3 regions of the Brucella pituitosa genome follow, and region 3 is predicted to be linked to each of the others. Evidence: riboswitches for the same ligand, from Rfam matches in the RefSeq annotation. Region 3 holds a riboswitch; each other region holds the start of a gene.

Region 1 (5,875 bases), on a different replicon from region 3:
GCACTTCATCAAGCGAACGAGCCTCATAGCCTGCAGTTTTGACAGCCTTGATAAGGTCGCTGAGTGGCACCTGACCCGCAAGCTCTACATGTGCACGCTCGGTCGCAAGATTGACACTGGCGCGGGTAACACCCGGAACGGCGTTCAATGCCTTTTCAACTTTGCTGACACAGGACGCACAGGTCATGCCTTCGATAGCGAGATCGGCGCTCCTGGATGGTACGTCGTAACCGGCCTTGCGGATGGCATCGATGACCGCAGGCATATCGGGGGCTGCTTTAAAGGTTACATCAGCGCGTTCGGTCGCAAGATTGACCAGAACCTTTTCAACGCCCGGCACTTTCGCAACGGCTTTCTCAATGGAAGACACACAGGACGCGCAGCTCATGCCCTCAACGGGAATGGCAAAACTTGTGTTTTCGGGTTTGACTGGCTTGTTCATGGCAATCCCTTTCAGCCCCTGTTGTGAGGAGCGATATTACGAGTTGCACAATAAATAACCCTTCCCACCGTTGGAAGGTCAAGCCTTAATATGGAATGATTTTCAGACTGCCATTTCGTTCTGTGGCTGCATCGTCGCGAGGATCGATCCGCAACGGGTCTGGATGAATTCCAGCACGTCGGCTGCAGGCATCGGGCGTCCCATGAGGAAGCCCTGCACTTCACCGAAATTCTGTTTACGCAGACATTCAAGCTGTTGTGTTGTTTCAACCCCTTCGGCGGTTGTGACAATCTTGAAGCCCGCTCCAAGCGTTGCGACAGCCTGAATAATCGCCAGATCACGGCTATCAATTTCAATGCCGGAAACGAAGCTCCGGTCAACCTTGATCTTGTCAAAAGGAAAAGAACGCAGATAGCTCAGAGATGAATAACCGGTGCCAAAATCATCCATGGCAATGCGTACACCCAATCGGCGTAACTCGAACAGCAGCTCAGTATTGTGCTTGCTGTTTTGCAGAAAGACCGATTCCGTAATTTCCAGCTCGAGACGATCCGGTGAAAGCCGCGCTGTAAGCAATGCGTCCTTCACGGAATCAAGCAGCGTGCATTGATTGAACTGGACCGGAGAAAGATTGACCGAGACCTTGATGTCGTCGGGCCATGAAGCTGCCTCCCGACATGCCTCGCCAAGAACCCAATCACCGATGGGGCCGATTAGTCCTGCCTCTTCGGCAATCGGAATAAATTCAACCGGGGAGACCATGCCCAATACGGGATGATACCAACGTAGCAAGGCTTCAAAACCGGATATACGTCCGGTTTCAAGATTGAATATCGGCTGATAATGCAACTCGAACTGCTGCGCTGCCAAAGCCAGCCGCAAGTCGGTCGTCATGGCATGACGTTTCTCAACGGCAAGGCGCAGGGAATGCTGATAAAAGCAGAAGGTCCGTCTGCCATCTGCCTTGGCCGCATAAAGTGCAAGATCGACATTCCGCATCAACACATCGGGATCGTCACCATGCATAGGCGCCTGCGCAATACCGATGCTACATGTCACAAATTCCGAGATATCGCCCAGATCGAATGGATCCTGAAATGCCGAAAGGAGACGGTCGGCAAACATGGCAATCTGTTCAACCGTATCGCAGTGATAAATGATGGCGAATTCATCGCCTCCAAGCCGCGCGATAAACTGATCACTGATGATATTCTTGAGACGAACCGCAACCTGTTGGAGAAGCAGATCGCCAATCTGGTGACCTCTGCTGTCGTTGATGGTCTTGAAATGATCAATGTCGAGATAAAACAGCGCGAATGCAGGAGCGCGGTCTCTCTTTTTCAACACCCCGGCCATATGCTGCGAGAAATAGGCACGGTTAGGCAAATCCGTCAGACTGTCATGCATGGCAACATGGGCCATGCGTTCCTCAATCTGCCGCTGCTCTGTTGTATCCTCTATCAATCCAATGAGATAACGCGGCTGATCGCCCTCTATCGGAGGGATCGAGCGTTTTATAATCCGCATCCGGCGCGGCTTACCATCCGCGCAACGGATATCGCGTTCAACCGTCAATACATTGCCGCGGCGCATGGCCCGACGATCCTGCTGGGTCAGAAGCTTTGCTTCCTCAATCGGAAAGATTTCTGCGTCAATCGAACCGATAACTCGATCAATATCGTGCCCGCTGATGCTGGACGCCGCCTGATTGTAGAGGAGGTAACGCCCCTGATCCTTCATGTCCTTGACGAACACGCCAAGCGGCAAATTATTGATGAGACTGTCGAGCAGGGACTGCACATGATTTGCCTGCCGGTTAGCTTCTTCCAGCTCGGTAATATCCTGCACAATTGCCAGGATCGCCTGCTTTCCATCAAAAATAACCTGACGCCCGTAAGTCAGAACATCGATGGTCTGGCCGTTGGCTTTCAAATGCTGCCAGCGCTCGGGGCGTTCCAGATCACTCCTGTCGCGCACTGCGGCAAACATTCTGTCACGTTCGGTCTGTGGGCGGATGTCCAGCACCGTCATGCCGGGTATTTCGTCAACGGAATAACCATAGAGCCCATGGGCCGCTTCATTCATGACAATGAAATGCAGCGTTTCAGGATCATAGACCCACATCGGCGTCGGATGGGTTGTAAAAAGAACGCGGAAATCTTCTTCGGAGGTGCGCGTCATGGCACCATCCGAGCGAGCCTGACCGGCTTCCCGCTTCCTCATCATTGTCCCCTCATCAGACTAATCCTGACTGGATGTTCTCTGTTCTCGTGTCTGGAGAATCAGACCAAACTGTCTGTAGCAGGACGAAACAATCCCGTGGATAGCTTACTGCGTATAATTTTAACAAATTATATACAAATTATAGGAATCGCTAAATTAGCACCTGTGATTTTGAATTTTTGAGAGCTTTGCTCTGTCTCTTGACCGGCCTGCCGTTCCGGCCTATGCCTTAAAGCGCAAAATTCGTTGGGGTGCCTTCGAAGCAATATCAGGAAAAGTGCTTAGCGGTTTTCCGTCCGATATTGCGACACAAAAGGCTGAGAGACGCTGATCGCGTTAACCCATTGAACCTGATCCGGGTAATACCTGCGTAGGGAACGGAGTTTGACGCGTCGCGACCGAGGGAGTTCCCTCATCGGAGTTCAAGCTCCAAACAGGTTCATGACGTCTCATTTTTCCGTTCGGAATGAGAGACGTCATGATGGACCAAAAAAACAGTTTCTCCCGAACTACACCAAACAGCAGTGCGGCATCCGTGCCCATATGCGTGACTATTGCGGGCTCTGACAGCAGCGGAGGCGCGGGCATTCAGGCCGATCTGAAAACATTCTCGGCACTCGGCGTCTATGGCGCCAGCGTCATTGCCGCCGTCACGGTGCAGAATACACGTGCTGTAACAGCGGTGCATGATGTGCCACCGGAAATTGTCGCCGGACAAATCGATGCGGTTTTCAGCGATCTCAATGTCGCTGCGGTCAAGATTGGCATGGTCTCGGTTCCCCGGACCATTCAGGCAATTGCGCGAGGCCTCGAGCATTTTTCCGGCCCTATCGTTCTTGATCCGGTGATGATCGCCAAATCAGGTGATCGCTTGTTGAGTGAAGATGCTATTTCGATCCTGCGCGAAAAGCTGATCCCGCTTGCAGCCATTTTAACCCCCAACAGACCGGAAGCTGCCTGCCTTCTCGATGGACCAATGGCAAGCAATGAAGACGAGGCAGAGGAACAGGGCCGTGCTTTGCTAAAGCTTGGCGCCAAAGCCGTCTTGATGAAAGGCGGACATGCGGAAGGCGCAATCTGTACGGACCTTTTGATCCGCAGTGACCAGCCAACGATCCGGCTTGAAGCACCGCGCATCTACACGCAAAACACGCATGGAACGGGTTGTACACTATCTTCCGCAATTACAGCCGGACTTGGTAAGTATCTCCCTCTTGAGCAAGCACTCCGCGAGGCCCACGCCTATCTGCAAGGGGCGATCCAGAACGCAGACAAGCTTAAAGTCGGCAGCGGGCATGGTCCTGTGCATCACTTCCATAATTTGTGGGAGACAGTCTGATGCGTGTCTCCATCATTGGCGCAGGTGTTGCTGGCCTTGCCTGCGCTACAGAATTCAGCGATCAGGGACATGCAGTCACTATCATTGCCAAAAGCACTGAGATCGGTTCCGACAGCTGCTCCTGGTTTGCCGGTGGAATGCTCGCCCCATGGTGCGAAGGCGAAAGTGCGGAAGAACCAGTCGTGCGGCTTGGGAAGCAAGCAATTGACTGGTGGGAACGGCATGTTTCAACCGTCCACCGCAAGGGAACGCTCGTCATATCCCACACACGCGATGCAACCGAACTTCGCCGCTTTGCCCGTCGGACGGAGGCCTTTGATACCATTGATCAGGAACAGATCGAGGCGCTGGAACCGGACCTCGCAGGCCGTTTCCGGCAGGGGCTCTTCTTTGCTGAAGAAGGCCACCTCAACCCACGCAACACGCTGATTGAACTTGCCGAGAATCTTCAGAAAAAAGGCGTGGTATTTCATATGGGACAGGATGCGAAAGACGTAAAGATCGACACCGATATCACCGTCGATGCGCGTGGTCTTGCGGCGCGTGATCAGTTGCAGGATCTGCGCGGCGTGAAGGGCGAAATGCTTATTGTTCGCTCCCGCGACATCAATCTTTCGCGCCCTGTGCGCCTACTGCATCCACGCATTCCGCTTTATATCGTGCCGCGTGGCGACGGCATCCACATGATCGGCGCAACCATGATCGAAAGCGATGAGCGGGGCGGCATCAGCATCCGCTCGACGCTGGAAATGCTGAGCGCCGCCTATGCGCTGCATCCGGCATTTGGCGAGGCGGAAATTCTGGAAACCGGTGTCGATGCCCGCCCGGCCTTCCCCAACAATCTGCCGCGTGTGCGCAAACGTGGCCAAACCATCTATGTCAATGGGCTTTATCGGCACGGCTTTCTGCTCTCGCCTGCGGTCGCACGCATGGCGGTTGCGGCTGCAACTGAAGCCGAACATAGGCCTGAATTTTTAGAGGAACTGGCATGACCATCGTTTTAAACGGCGCGGTCTTTGAAACCACGAGCACCAATCTTTCAGCCCTGCTTGCAGAAATCGAACTTGATGAAGCGGTGGTGGCAACCGCGCTCAATGGCGAATTCATCCCAGGCGACGAACGCGAAGCCACCCTGATCGGTGAAGGCGACCGCATCGAAGTGCTCGCACCCATGCAGGGAGGCTAGGATGCTGGAATTTTACGGAAAAACATTTGAAAGCCGCCTGCTATTGGGAACGGCACAATATCCATCCCCCTCTATTCTTGCTGACAGCGTTCGCTCGTCAAAGACTGAAATCGTGACGGTTTCGCTTCGGCGCGAGAGCGGCAACATGCGTGCGGGTCAGGATTTCTGGACGCTCATCAAAGATTTGGGTGTTTCGGTTTTGCCCAATACTGCCGGGTGCCATACCGCACGCGAAGCTGTGACCACGGCAAAAATGGCGCGTGACGTTTTCGGCACCAACTGGATCAAGCTTGAAGTCATCGGCGATCACGACACGTTGCAGCCCGATCCTTTCGGGCTGGTCGAAGCAGCACGAATTCTCTGCGATGAAGGCTTTGAGGTCTTTCCCTATATGAATGACGATCTTGTAGTTGCGGAAAAGCTGCTCGAAGCAGGCTGCAAGGTGTTGATGCCATGGGGCGCACCGATTGGTTCAGGTCGCGGCCTCAACAATCCTTATGCGCTTAAAACCATGCGCGCGCATTTCCCCGATATTCCACTGGTCGTGGATGCCGGTATTGGCGTGCCATCGCACGCTGCAACCGCAATGGAACTTGGCTTTGATGCCGTGCTGATCAACACCGCCGTTGCCAAAGCGGGCGATCCTTGCGCTATCGCCCGCGCTTTTGCGCTCGCTGTTGAAGCT
Region 2 (5,875 bases), on a different replicon from region 3:
AATGTTCAGAACGCTTTTTTTCGAGAAGATCGGCGGTCTTGGCAAAAAGCGTCGGGTCTTTGGCGTAAAGCTGCGGATCGGCCAGCTTCCCTTCCAGCACAGTGATTTCCTTAGCCAGCACATCCATTTTGCCGGGCAGACTTTCAAGTGCAAATTTCTGCTTGTAGGAAAGCTTGCGCTTTTCCTCGCGCTTGGGCTGCACAGCCTCATTGCCCTTGTCGCCAGCCTTGTCGTCAGCCTTGTCGTCGGCGCGTGCGGCAGCTGCCTTCACATTGCGTCGTGCCAAGGCCTGCTCTTTGCGTTGAGCCATCATATCGGCATAGCCGCCGGCATATTCGAGCCAGTTACCATCACCTTCTGGCGCAATCACAGAGGTCACGGTACGATCAAGAAAATCACGATCATGGCTGACGAGAATGACTGTGCCCGGAAAGCCTGCAACCAGTTCCTGCAAAAGATCGAGCGTTTCCATATCAAGATCGTTGGTCGGCTCATCAAGGATCAGCAGATTGGCCGGTCTTGCCAGAACACGCGCCAGCATGAGACGCGCTCTTTCACCACCTGACAGTTCTCGGATCGGCGTGCGTATCTGTTCAGGCTGGAAAAGAAAGTCCTTCATGTAAGAAACGACATGGCGCTGCTCACCATTGACGATGAGGCTTTCGCCGCGACCATCGGTCAGATAATGCGCCAGCGTATCATCCAGATTGAGGCTTTCACGCTTCTGATCAAGCTCGGCCATTTCGAGATTGACACCAAGGCGCAAAGTGCCTGAATCGGGCTGAAGCTTGCCAGTAAGCATTGACAAAAGTGTGGTCTTGCCTGCCCCGTTAGGACCAACAAGCCCGATCCGGTCACCGCGTTGAACACGAGTCGAAAAATCTCGGACCAGTACGCGCTCATCATAAGCTTTGTTGAGCTTTTTCGCTTCAATGACAAGCTTGCCGGATTCCTTGGAATCGCTTGCTGCAAGAACAGCAGTGCCTTGCGCCTTGCGATGATTACGAAACTCCGAGCGCATCGAGTGCAACTCGCCAAGACGGCGCATATTGCGCTTGCGACGTGCTGTTACGCCATAGCGCAGCCAATGCTCTTCGCGCGCAATCTGACGGCCAAGCTTGTGATGATCGCGCTCTTCTTCTTCAAGAACCTTGTCGCGCCATTCTTCAAAATGCCCAAAGCCCTGATCGATACGACGCGTAATACCGCGATCAAGCCACACCGTCGAACGGCTGACATTTTCGAGAAAACGGCGGTCATGCGAGATCAGCACGATGGCCGAACGAATCTGACGCAGCTCGTCTTCCAGCCATTCGATGGTGTTAAGATCGAGATGGTTCGTCGGTTCATCAAGCAACAGCACGTCAGGCTGTGGCGCGATCACGCGTGCAAGAGCCGCACGGCGCGCTTCACCACCAGACAGATGATCCGGCTTTTCTTCGCCGGTCAGCCCCAGATGCTCAAGAAGGTAGGTTACACGATGCGGATCGTCCGCCGGTCCAAGACCAGCTTCAACATAAGCGCGCACATTGGCAAACCCATCAAGGTCCGGCACCTGCGGCAGATAACGAACCGTCGCGCCTGGATGCTTGAAGACTTCGCCCGAGGTCGGCTCGACCATGCTGGCCGCGATTTTCAGCAAAGTAGACTTGCCTGAACCGTTTCGGCCGACCAGCGCAATGCGGTCGCCCTCACTCACAGAAAGGGCAGCTTCCTCCAGAAGCGGTGTTCCGCCAAAGGTAAGCTTGATCTGGTCGAGGCGAAGAAGCGGAGGTGCCATGGTTCTCTTTGAAAAAAGCGGTTGAAAATTCCGCCCTGCTTGTCGGGGACAAAAGTCATTCTGTCAAATGGAACCGTCAAAAAACGAACAGGCCGGGTTTCCCCGGCCTGTTCTTTAAACTTTGATACCGCTAAACGGTCGATAGCGTCTTAGTTACAAGGCGCTTCGTAAACGCGGCCGTAATTATCGCGGTAACGGCAATACTGAACATTGTTACGGGTTGTCGCAGCACCGAGAAGCGTACCACCGACAGCACCAATGGCAGCGCCGGTCAGAGCACCGCGACCGTTACCACCAATTGCGCCACCAGCGAGCGCACCAAGAGCAGCACCACCAACACCATAACCAGCGGTACGCTGTTCAGCCGTCGTGCATGCTGCCGTTGAGAACGCAAGCGCACCGACGATTGCAATCATGGAAAGACGTGATTTCATGAAACAATCTCCTACTAGAGTTACACCAACACCGACTTTGCGTCCCCAATTTCGGCGTAAAGCAGATCATACCCGCTTGATCCATTTACAATACGTTTCGACTGTCAGCGTCAAGCAGTTTCAATTTTTAAGGTTAGCAGCTGCCCTGAAAATGAGCCTCCTCACTCAAGTTCGCTACAAGTATCGCAAGGCCTGAACGTGCGGAAACACAAAGAGTTCCACGTACAATATTGGATACCGTCCATGACGACCCGAACGGCAAGGTCACATTGTCTAACGGCCACTCGGCATTTGTGATTGAAAACCCTTCAACGGTGCAGAAATTCACAACACTAAATGACGTGCCATCCGGGAAATCATAAACATGGTCTCCCGCAACCAATGGCCATGCTTCCTCAACCCCGCTCGACAGAAGAATGTCTCTGCCTTTTGCCACCTGCGCCGTCGCCATCGTCAGATGCAGAAGCGTGTGATCCGTGCGCGAGCCACCAAATGCACCACAGAGAATGACCTTCTTCGCTCCGCGTTCAAAGGCTTCCTCAAGTGCAAGTTCACCGTCCGTCATATCCTTGGCAGCGGGGAAGGCTCTTTGCGGCACATGCGCATATTTTTCTTTCAATGCTCCCGAGGTCGAATCGAAGTCTCCCAACCAAAGCTCAGGCTCAACACCAAGGGCTTCCGCATGGCGCATACCGCCGTCCGCGGCAAGAACCCGTGCACCAGCTATCTGCCGTTTCAAACGTTCAGTGACGACGAGATCGCCGCCGAGAAGAATAACAAATGTGCTCATAAGTCGCTCATAACACGTGGCATTTGTCCTCGAAAGCCTGCATCTTGATCATCGCCATCTCTTGCCCTTCTGTTTGCAAGGCACTATTGTCGACCTCGCTCTAACGGGGTGCCATTCAACCATTGAATGGCTGAGAAGCCGCACTCCGGCTAACCCGCTGAACCTGATCCGGCTTGTACCGGCGGAGGGATTAGATGCTGCCCGATTTATCGATAACGGCGCTCAATCCTTTAAATAAAAGAAAGGACTTGCCGTTATGCGGCTTTTATCTCTGCTCACCTTATCGCTCTCTGCGGCTTTCGCCTTTGCGCCTCACGCTCAGGCAAAAGATAAGCTCACCATTTACACCTATGACAGTTTCGTTTCCGAATGGGGTCCAGGTCCCAAGGTGAAGGAAAATTTTGAGAAGGAATGCGATTGCGAACTGGAATGGATTGCATCAGCTGACGGTGTCGCCCTTCTCAACCGTCTGAAGCTCGAAGGCGGTAATACAAAAGCCGACATCGTGCTCGGTCTCGACACGAACCTGACAACAGAAGCACATGCCACCGGCTATTTCGCGCCAAGTGGCATTGATCTGTCCAATGTCAAAGTGCCGGGTGACTTCAAGGACGATGCTTTCGTGCCTTATGATTATGGCTACTTCGCTATCGTCTATGATTCCGAAAAACTGCCCAACCCGCCGCAAAGCCTGAAAGAACTGATCGAAGGTGATCCGTCACAGAAAATCGTCATTCAGGACCCGCGGACATCAACACCCGGCCTTGGCATTCTGCTGTGGATCAAATCGGTCTATGGCGATCAGGCGGGTGAAGCCTGGGAAAAACTGCAAAAGCGCATCCTGACGGTTACACCGGGCTGGTCGGAAGCCTATGGTCTCTTCACCAAGGGCGAAGCGCCGATGGTGCTCTCTTACACAACGTCGCCTGCCTATCACATGATTGCGGAAAACACCGAGCGCTACAAGGCACTGGCCTATCCGGAAGGCAATTACCTTCAGATTGAACTTGCTGCACAGACCACAACCGGTGCGAAAAACCCACTGGCTCAGAAGTTTCTTACCTTCATGACTGGTCCCGGTTTTCAGGATGTGATCCCTGAAACCAACTGGATGTATCCGGCAGGCAAGACTTCACAGCCACTTGCTCCGGCTTTCGACAAGCTGCCAAAGCCTGAAAAAACACTTCTGATCCCAGCCGATGAAGTTGCGAAAAACCGCAAAGCTTGGGTTGATGAATGGCTTGCAGCCTCCAGCAAATGAGCAAACCGCTGACCATCGGCCATCCAAGACAAATGCCTGCGATCAAACCACTCGCAGGCATACTGGCGCTTGGCTTTCTGGCGGTTCTGGTCGGCGGCTCGCTGCTGGCTCTGGCGATGGAAGCCAGTGGCTTCAGCACTGACGTCTATTTCGATAGCTACCTACTGCGGGTAGCCCGTTTCACGATCCTGCAAGCGGCAGCATCAAGCCTTCTATCCGTGCTGTTCGCAATTCCTGTGGCGCGCGCGCTTTACTCGGAAGCGAGCTTTCCGGGACGCAGCTTCATTCTGCGTCTCTTTGCTCTGCCGCTGGCGCTGCCCGCCCTTGTGACTGTGCTTGGCATCACCAGCATTTATGGTCGCAATGGTTTCATTGCGCAGCTTTCGCAATCGGCTGGCTACCCGGTCTCGCCCGATATTTACGGCATCACCGGCATTCTTATTGCGCATGTGTTTTTCAACATGCCACTGGCGGTCCGGCTCATTCTTGCCGCGTATGAAACGATCCCCGCCGATTACTGGAAACTTTCAGCGCAACTCGGTATGCACAGCACGCCACGCTTTCGTCTCATCGAATGGCCTGCCATCCGGCGTAACTTGCCGGGCATGACCGGCCTCATATTCATGCTCTGCGTCACCAGCTTCACCACCGTACTGACACTGGGCGGCGGCCCTCGCGCAACAACGCTTGAAGTCGCAATCTACCAAAGCCTGCATTTCGATTTTGATCCGGCACGTGCTGTAGCACTCACGCTCGCACAGCTCGCGCTGACATTGATGATCCTGCTGGCACTGCGTCTGACCGGGCGTCCGTCAGAAGAGGGCTTCACGCTTGCAACGACAGCCAGACGTTATGGCAAACCATCTACGCGAGAACGTGTTTTCAATATTATAGCGATTGTGATCGGCTTTCTTTATGTGGCGCTGCCTGTTTCAGGTGTCGTCATTTCGGGCCTTGCCGCAGATCTGGTGCGATTGTTGAGCGAACGAACCGTATGGCGCGCAATCTCCACCAGCATCGCGCTCGGCTTTTCTGCTGCCCTGCTTTCCGTCATCCTCTCGCTCTCACTTGTTATCGCGCGCGAGGCGACCCGGAACATACGGCTCGCCAACCTCTTTGACACGGGCGCCAGTCTCATATTGGTGATGCCACCTATCGTACTTGGAGCGGGATGGTTCATTCTGCTGCGCCATTTCACTGACCCATTCGCAATGGCTCCCTTGATGGTGGTGACCGTGAATGCCGCTATGGCCATGCCATTTGCCGTACGGTTGCTAAGACCCGCATGGGATACATCAGCCGTGCGCCACAACAGGCTTTGCGCTCAGCTTGGCATCAAAGGTTTTAATCGACTGCGACTTATCGATTGGCCGTCGGTCCGCAGGCCATTCGGAATGGCCTTTGCCTTTGCAATGGCGCTGTCTCTCGGCGATTTGGGCACAATCGCCCTTTTCGGCAGCGATGCCTTGCTGACCCTGCCCTATCTTTTGTTTCAGCGTATGGGCAGCTATCGCACATTCGACGCAGCAGGCCTTGCGCTTATTCTCGGTCTTCTATGTCTTGGTCTGATGATGATTGCAGATCGCGCCGCAGCCCGAAAGGAAACGCCC
Region 3 (5,875 bases):
AACCCATCTTCCGACGATTGAAGGCATTGTGCCTGATATCGGCTCATGGCCTAATGGTTGCCGTTTCGCACCACGCTGCCCGATCTCGGAAGATCAATGCAGGACGCATGTACCGCCGCTTTCAGCGCGCATGGATGTTGGCGCAGCGGCCTGCTGGCGCTCGCAACAAGTGGGAGCGCTGGTATGAGTGACATGTTGCTGTCCGTTGAAAATCTTAAAGTTCATTATCCCATTCGCGGCGGTCTGCTGGGCCGTGCCGTCAACTTTGTGAAAGCCGTTGATGGCGTCGATCTTGAGATTGGCCGTGGAGAAAGCGTGGCTCTGGTCGGTGAGTCTGGTTGCGGTAAATCCACGCTCGGCACAGCTATCCTTGGCATGACCAGAGCGACATCCGGCAATATCAGCTTTGATGGGAAACCAGTCACGCATGGTCTGTCTGAAACAATACGCGGGCTTTCACGTGATATTCAGATCGTGTTTCAGGATCCTGCATCGGCACTTAATCCGAAATTGACGATTGGCGAGAGCATTGCCGAGCCACTGGCTATACACAATATAGGCACAGCATCCGAACGGCGTGCCCGCGTTGCAGAACTACTCAAGCTCGTGGGCTTGCATCCTGAACACGCGCTCAGAAAGCCAGGTGCATTTTCAGGCGGACAAAGGCAGCGCATCGTGATTGCCAGAGCGCTGGCACTTAATCCCAAGCTGATGATTTTGGATGAGCCGGTTTCAGCACTCGATGTTTCGATCCGCTCGCAGATACTCAACCTGCTTCTCGACCTTCAACGCCAGTTCGGACTGTCATATCTATTCATCAGCCATGATCTCTCGGTTGTCAGACATTTTGCTGACCGTGTAGCCGTCATGTATCTGGGGCGGATCGTAGAGACGGGCAAAACGTCCGAAGTCTTCAATCAGCCGGAACATCCTTACACTGAAGCACTGATCTCAGCCATTCCACTGCCTGATCCTGTGGCCCAGCGTCAGCGCAAACGCATCGTTTTACGTGGCGATCTGCCAAGTCCCGCCAATCCGCCGAAGGGCTGCAGCTTCTCCACACGATGCCCCATCGCAGTTGCAGAATGCCATCAAACCCCGCCATTGCTCGTTGAAAGAAGCGCAACACGCCGCCTCGCTTGCTATGTTCGCGCGGCATGAAACGCACCGCCTGCCAAGGCGGTGCAAAACGTTTGCGATGCATATGAGAACTCTTGCAATTTAAACATGAGTATAATAGTTAAGTTTTGTACTCAGGCTGCGAAAGTTATACATTATGTACTGGTTCAATGTTTCACTCACGGCTTTTGCGGCCTGCGTTGTCGGATTTGCAGCTATAACATTTATGCTATTGCGCGTCCGCCAAAGCGCATGATATGTGCATAGCTATTCATTAGTTTGTACATTTTTTTATTTGATAAATTATACTAACAAAGCATTCAATCAGAACGCGTGGAAGCACGTTTCAGCAGACCAGATTGCTCAAAGGGATTGAAATTGAGTAGACCGACTATCATAAGCTTATCATCGATACCTTCGCGTTTTCATCTGATACAGCCAACCCTAAAGTCTCTTTTATCTCAGAATTTAAAAGCCCACGAAATTAGGCTTTATATACCGGAAACATACCGCCGCTTTCCCGATTGGGATGGAACACTGCCGGTTGTGCCGAAGGGCGTAACTATCTGCCATTGTGATCAGGATTATGGCCCCGCGACGAAAGTCCTTCCCGCCGCCAAGGACCTGAAGGGACAGGATGTTGATATTCTGTTCTGCGACGACGACAAGATTTATGATCGAGGCTGGCATGCACGCTTTAAAAGCGAAGCGGCCAAGAAACCGAACACTTGTATTATTGAGGTAGGCGAAACATTCCCGGATATATCCGATGATTACCGCCCATCCGACAGGCTCCCACGCAGCCGTTGGAAACACAAAGACTCTATATACAGAGTGAAACGGATACTCTGTCTTTTTACCATCAAGCCTAACCTGACCTCCCCGGGATATGTCGATCAGATTTCCGGTTTTGCTGGTGTGCTTGTTCGCCCAGAATGGTTCGATGAACTCTTCTACGATATTCCCGACGTGATGTGGACTGTAGATGATCCATGGATTTCCGGACATTTGGAACGCGTGGGCATTCCAATCTGGAATACCGGAAAGCGACGCCACCTTCGTGAAGGCGAAGGAAGCAGAGTGGATGCACTGCTTAATCTGGTTCAGGAAGGGCATGACCGTATTGAGGCCGATCTCCTTGTCATCGATTATTTCCGCGAAAAATATGGCATCTGGCAGAAGGGCGGCAAGATTGATCCCGAGACAAATTTGCGTACTACATCCATGTTTGAGATGCTGAGACGAAGAGAACTTGAACTTGTGGAATCCAATAAAGCTAACTGACTAGCGCATCGTTGATACGATGATTTCAGTTCGGCTATATCCAAACCATCGACTACCCAACGGCTCGACATTGGCGAGAGTCTCGATTAAGATTTTTGACACCAAGGGGAGTCCCGCAAGGGGCTGAGATACGGCTGGCAAGCGCAGCGCCGTGACCCTTCGAACCTGATCCGGATCATGCCGGCGAAGGGATGGGGAAGTTTAAGCCAGCCTTTTGCCGGCCTCATTGCGAGGCCGTATAATGCAGAATGTATGCGGTCTCGCTACCAGCAGAAAGGTAGCACTATGACTGAACACTTCTCTCAAACACTGAAGCAAGTAAGCGAGCCATTGTGGACGCAGGCCGTTGAGCATTCTTTCGTCAAAGAGCTCTGTGCTGGCACCCTTTCGGATATATCGATGGTATCCTATCTGGTTCAGGATCATCGTTTTCTCGACAGTTTTCTCACTTTGCTGGGTGCGGCAATGGCCACAGCCGATACATTTGAGGCGCGGCTGCGCTTTGGCCGCTTTGCTGGAATGGTATCCGGAGAAGAAAACACCTATTTCCTCCGTGCTTTTGCAGCACTCAATGTGAGTGAGGAGGCACGCGCAAATATCCCCGATACCGAACCAACCATCGGGTTCAAAGCAATCATGCGTGAATCTGCTACCACGCGCTCCTATGGTGCAATACTCTCAGTTCTCAACGTTGCTGAAGGTCTTTATCTTGATTGGGCATCGCGCGCGCCCTCGCCGCTTCCAAATAATTTCGTCCATGCAGAATGGATCACACTACACGACAATCCCTCTTTCCGGGAATTTGTAAGTTTCCTCAAATCCGAACTGGATCGGGTTGGTCCAGCGCAGCCAGAAATATGTCGAGACTTTTTTCTCCGCGCTGTCCATCTCGAACTTGAGTTTTTCGAGGTGAATTATCGCTTCGGCAAATAACACCAATAAGAAACGGCGGGCTTTGCCCGCCGCAATATTTTCGACATACCCTCACAAATTTAGTTCTTCACAGTATCTTCGAGGAAGAAACGACCAAGCGGGTTCTGATAGAAGTTCTCAATGTTCTTGCCGGTGACATTGATATAAGGGCTGTAATAGAGATCGATCCAGTTGACGTCGTCCTTCGCCATTTTCTGAAGATCGATATACATGGCCTCACGCTTCTTTGGATCAAGCTCCAGACGCGCTGCTGCAACGAGGTCTTTTACCTTCTCATTGTTATAGCGGGTCATATAATTCATATTGGTATCGTGACCCAAAACGAATGTGGTCTTCTGGTCGGGGTCCAGAACGTCATTGGTCCAGTACATGACGGAGATATCGTAATCACCAGCAATCAACATATCCCAGCTCTGGCTGGGGTCGACTTTCTGGAGGTTGACGGTAACGCCTGCCTTCTGAAGCTGTTGTTGTAGAAGAACTGCGATCTGTTCGTCCGTTTCGTTGCCAGCATTGACGATATAATTGAGCGACAAGTCCGATGCGCCAGCATCGGCCAGCATCTGCTTGGCTTTTTCCGGATCATACGGACGCTTGAGATTATCCGCGTAATGATACAGAGCGCCCTTCGGTATGTAGGAATTTGCAACCTGACCAATCCCGAATGTCACGGTATCGACAATCGACTGCTTGTCGATCGCCATGTCCAGCGCCTGACGGACTTCCTTCTTCGCGAGTGCACCATGCTCATGATTGATCAGAAGATGATCTTCGCGTGTGGAGGTATCTTCGAGAACCTTCAAATTCGGGTCTTTTTTCAGCTCTGCCACGCGCGAGAACGGTACAAAAATCGCGGCATCCAGCTGACCGGCCTGCACGTTGAGCATACGCGTATTATCGTCAGGAACAGAGATCCACTCTACCCCGTCGAGCTTAACACGATCCGCCTCCCAGAAATTCGGATTCTTTTTCAAAATAACCCGGTCACCACGACGCCATTCGTCCACCACAAACGCACCCGATGCCACTGGTTTTTCTGCGTAGCCATCCTCACCCAACTCCTCCAGTCCCTTCTTGGAAAGAACCGAAACATTAGGGAGTGCGAGCGTGGACAGGAATGGCGCGGAAGGCGTTTTGAGTTTAACGACCAGCGTATGCGGATCAGCAGCTTCGGCAGTGTCCACGACCTTATAAGAGTCGCTCCAAAGCGAAGCTGGATTGTCGCGAATACGCAGAAGCGAAAAAGCGGCATCATCGGCCGTGATCGGCGATCCATCCGAGAATTTAGCATCGCGCAGCTTGAACGTATAGGTGAGACCGTCATCCGAAATCGTCCAGCTTTCAGCAAGACCAGGCTCGAGTTTCGTGCCTGTCTTGTCGACCCGCACCAACACATCATAAACGTTTGAGAACACCCAGTTGTCGATATTCTGTGCGGTCTTGATTGGATCGAAAGTAGAGGAATCCTCGCGTCGTCCGATTGTCAAAACACCCGCCGCTTCGGCAAGTGCTGCACCAAATGTCATGCTCGTCATGACAGTGACGAGGCCGATCTTCATCCATTTTTTAAGCATGTGTATTTCCCCTTATATTTTTGGTTAGTCGCACATCGTTTTCGATGCGTGTTCAGGATGCTTCAGCAAGAATTCTCTCTTCAAACAGCGATTTCGTGGGATCAATATCGGGTATCGCGCTGATGAGTGCCGCCGTATAAGCCTCTTTGGGGCGCGCAAAAACCTCGGCGCTTAATCCCTCTTCCACGATCTCGCCATGATACATAACGACCACGCGCTCACAGAGATTCCGCACGACAGCAAGATCATGGGCGATGAATAGCAATGTCAGCTGCATCTTGCTTTTGAGCTCGCGAAACAGATCGACAATCTGTGCCTGAATGGTGACGTCGAGTGCTGCGATACACTCGTCAGCAATGATCATTTTTGGCTCCACTGCCAAAGCGCGCGCTATACCGGCGCGCTGACATTGCCCGCCGCTCATGCTGCGTGGTTTGCGAGTGGCAAAGCTTTGATCAAGCCCCACAAGATCGAGCAGCTCGACAATACGCTGAGGTGTATCCTTAACGTCAATCTTGCCCTGAACCCGCAGTACTTCTGCCAGTGTCTCACCTACCGTCATGCGAGGATTGAGCGAATTGAACGGGTCCTGAAATACCATGGCCGCATCACGACGTAATGCCGCCAGTGCTTCCTTACGATCAGGGCTGAGCGTCAATCCGTCAAATGTAATGCTGCCTTCGGCGATTGGTGTCAGGCCTAAGATCGCACGTGCAAGCGTGCTTTTTCCGCTGCCAGATTCTCCGACGATCCCGATCGTCTCGCCAGCCCGAACTTCAAGGCTTACACCCTTTAGCGCGCTCGTCGTCCGGGCCTTGAGAAATCCCCCAGCCACAGGGTAACGAACATGCAGATCATTAACCTGCAACAGCGGCTGATCCCCTAACTGAGGCACGAGACGCAAGGAAGCCGTCTCAGGCAACGACGGATGGCTGGCTATGAGATTGCGTGTATAGGGATCGCGG

What was found. A riboswitch is a leader RNA that binds a small molecule or an ion and turns the genes downstream of it on or off. The one in region 3 is predicted to bind thiamine pyrophosphate.
Positions count from the first base shown of each region.
Region 1: another riboswitch for thiamine pyrophosphate. It lies ahead of thiD (bifunctional hydroxymethylpyrimidine kinase/phosphomethylpyrimidine kinase); the one in region 3 lies ahead of ACSME1_RS11620 (TenA family protein).
Region 2: another riboswitch for thiamine pyrophosphate. It lies ahead of thiB (thiamine ABC transporter substrate binding subunit); the one in region 3 lies ahead of ACSME1_RS11620 (TenA family protein).

Region 1 is NZ_OZ264092.1:1,742,826-1,748,700, reverse strand. Features, by position in the region: gene ACSME1_RS08375 (heavy metal translocating P-type ATPase) at 1-442, opposite strand, end outside; gene ACSME1_RS08370 (putative bifunctional diguanylate cyclase/phosphodiesterase) at 545-2,665, opposite strand; TPP riboswitch at 2,903-3,059, shown strand; gene thiD (bifunctional hydroxymethylpyrimidine kinase/phosphomethylpyrimidine kinase) at 3,147-4,004, shown strand; gene thiO (glycine oxidase ThiO) at 4,004-4,996, shown strand; gene thiS (sulfur carrier protein ThiS) at 4,993-5,190, shown strand; gene ACSME1_RS08350 (thiazole synthase) at 5,192-5,875, shown strand, end outside.
Region 2 is NZ_OZ264092.1:1,047,213-1,053,087, forward strand. Features, by position in the region: gene ACSME1_RS05095 (ABC-F family ATP-binding cassette domain-containing protein) at 1-1,780, opposite strand, end outside; gene ACSME1_RS05100 (glycine zipper domain-containing protein) at 1,930-2,214, opposite strand; gene ACSME1_RS05105 (thiamine diphosphokinase) at 2,348-3,004, opposite strand; TPP riboswitch at 3,099-3,211, shown strand; gene thiB (thiamine ABC transporter substrate binding subunit) at 3,261-4,265, shown strand; gene thiP (thiamine/thiamine pyrophosphate ABC transporter permease ThiP) at 4,241-5,875, shown strand, end outside.
Region 3 is NZ_OZ264093.1:62,538-68,412, forward strand. Features, by position in the region: gene ACSME1_RS11605 (ABC transporter ATP-binding protein) at 1-187, shown strand, start outside; gene ACSME1_RS11610 (ABC transporter ATP-binding protein) at 184-1,161, shown strand; gene ACSME1_RS11615 (hypothetical protein) at 1,498-2,403, shown strand; TPP riboswitch at 2,498-2,612, shown strand; gene ACSME1_RS11620 (TenA family protein) at 2,689-3,336, shown strand; gene ACSME1_RS11625 (ABC transporter substrate-binding protein) at 3,396-4,910, opposite strand; gene ACSME1_RS11630 (dipeptide ABC transporter ATP-binding protein) at 4,963-5,875, opposite strand, start outside.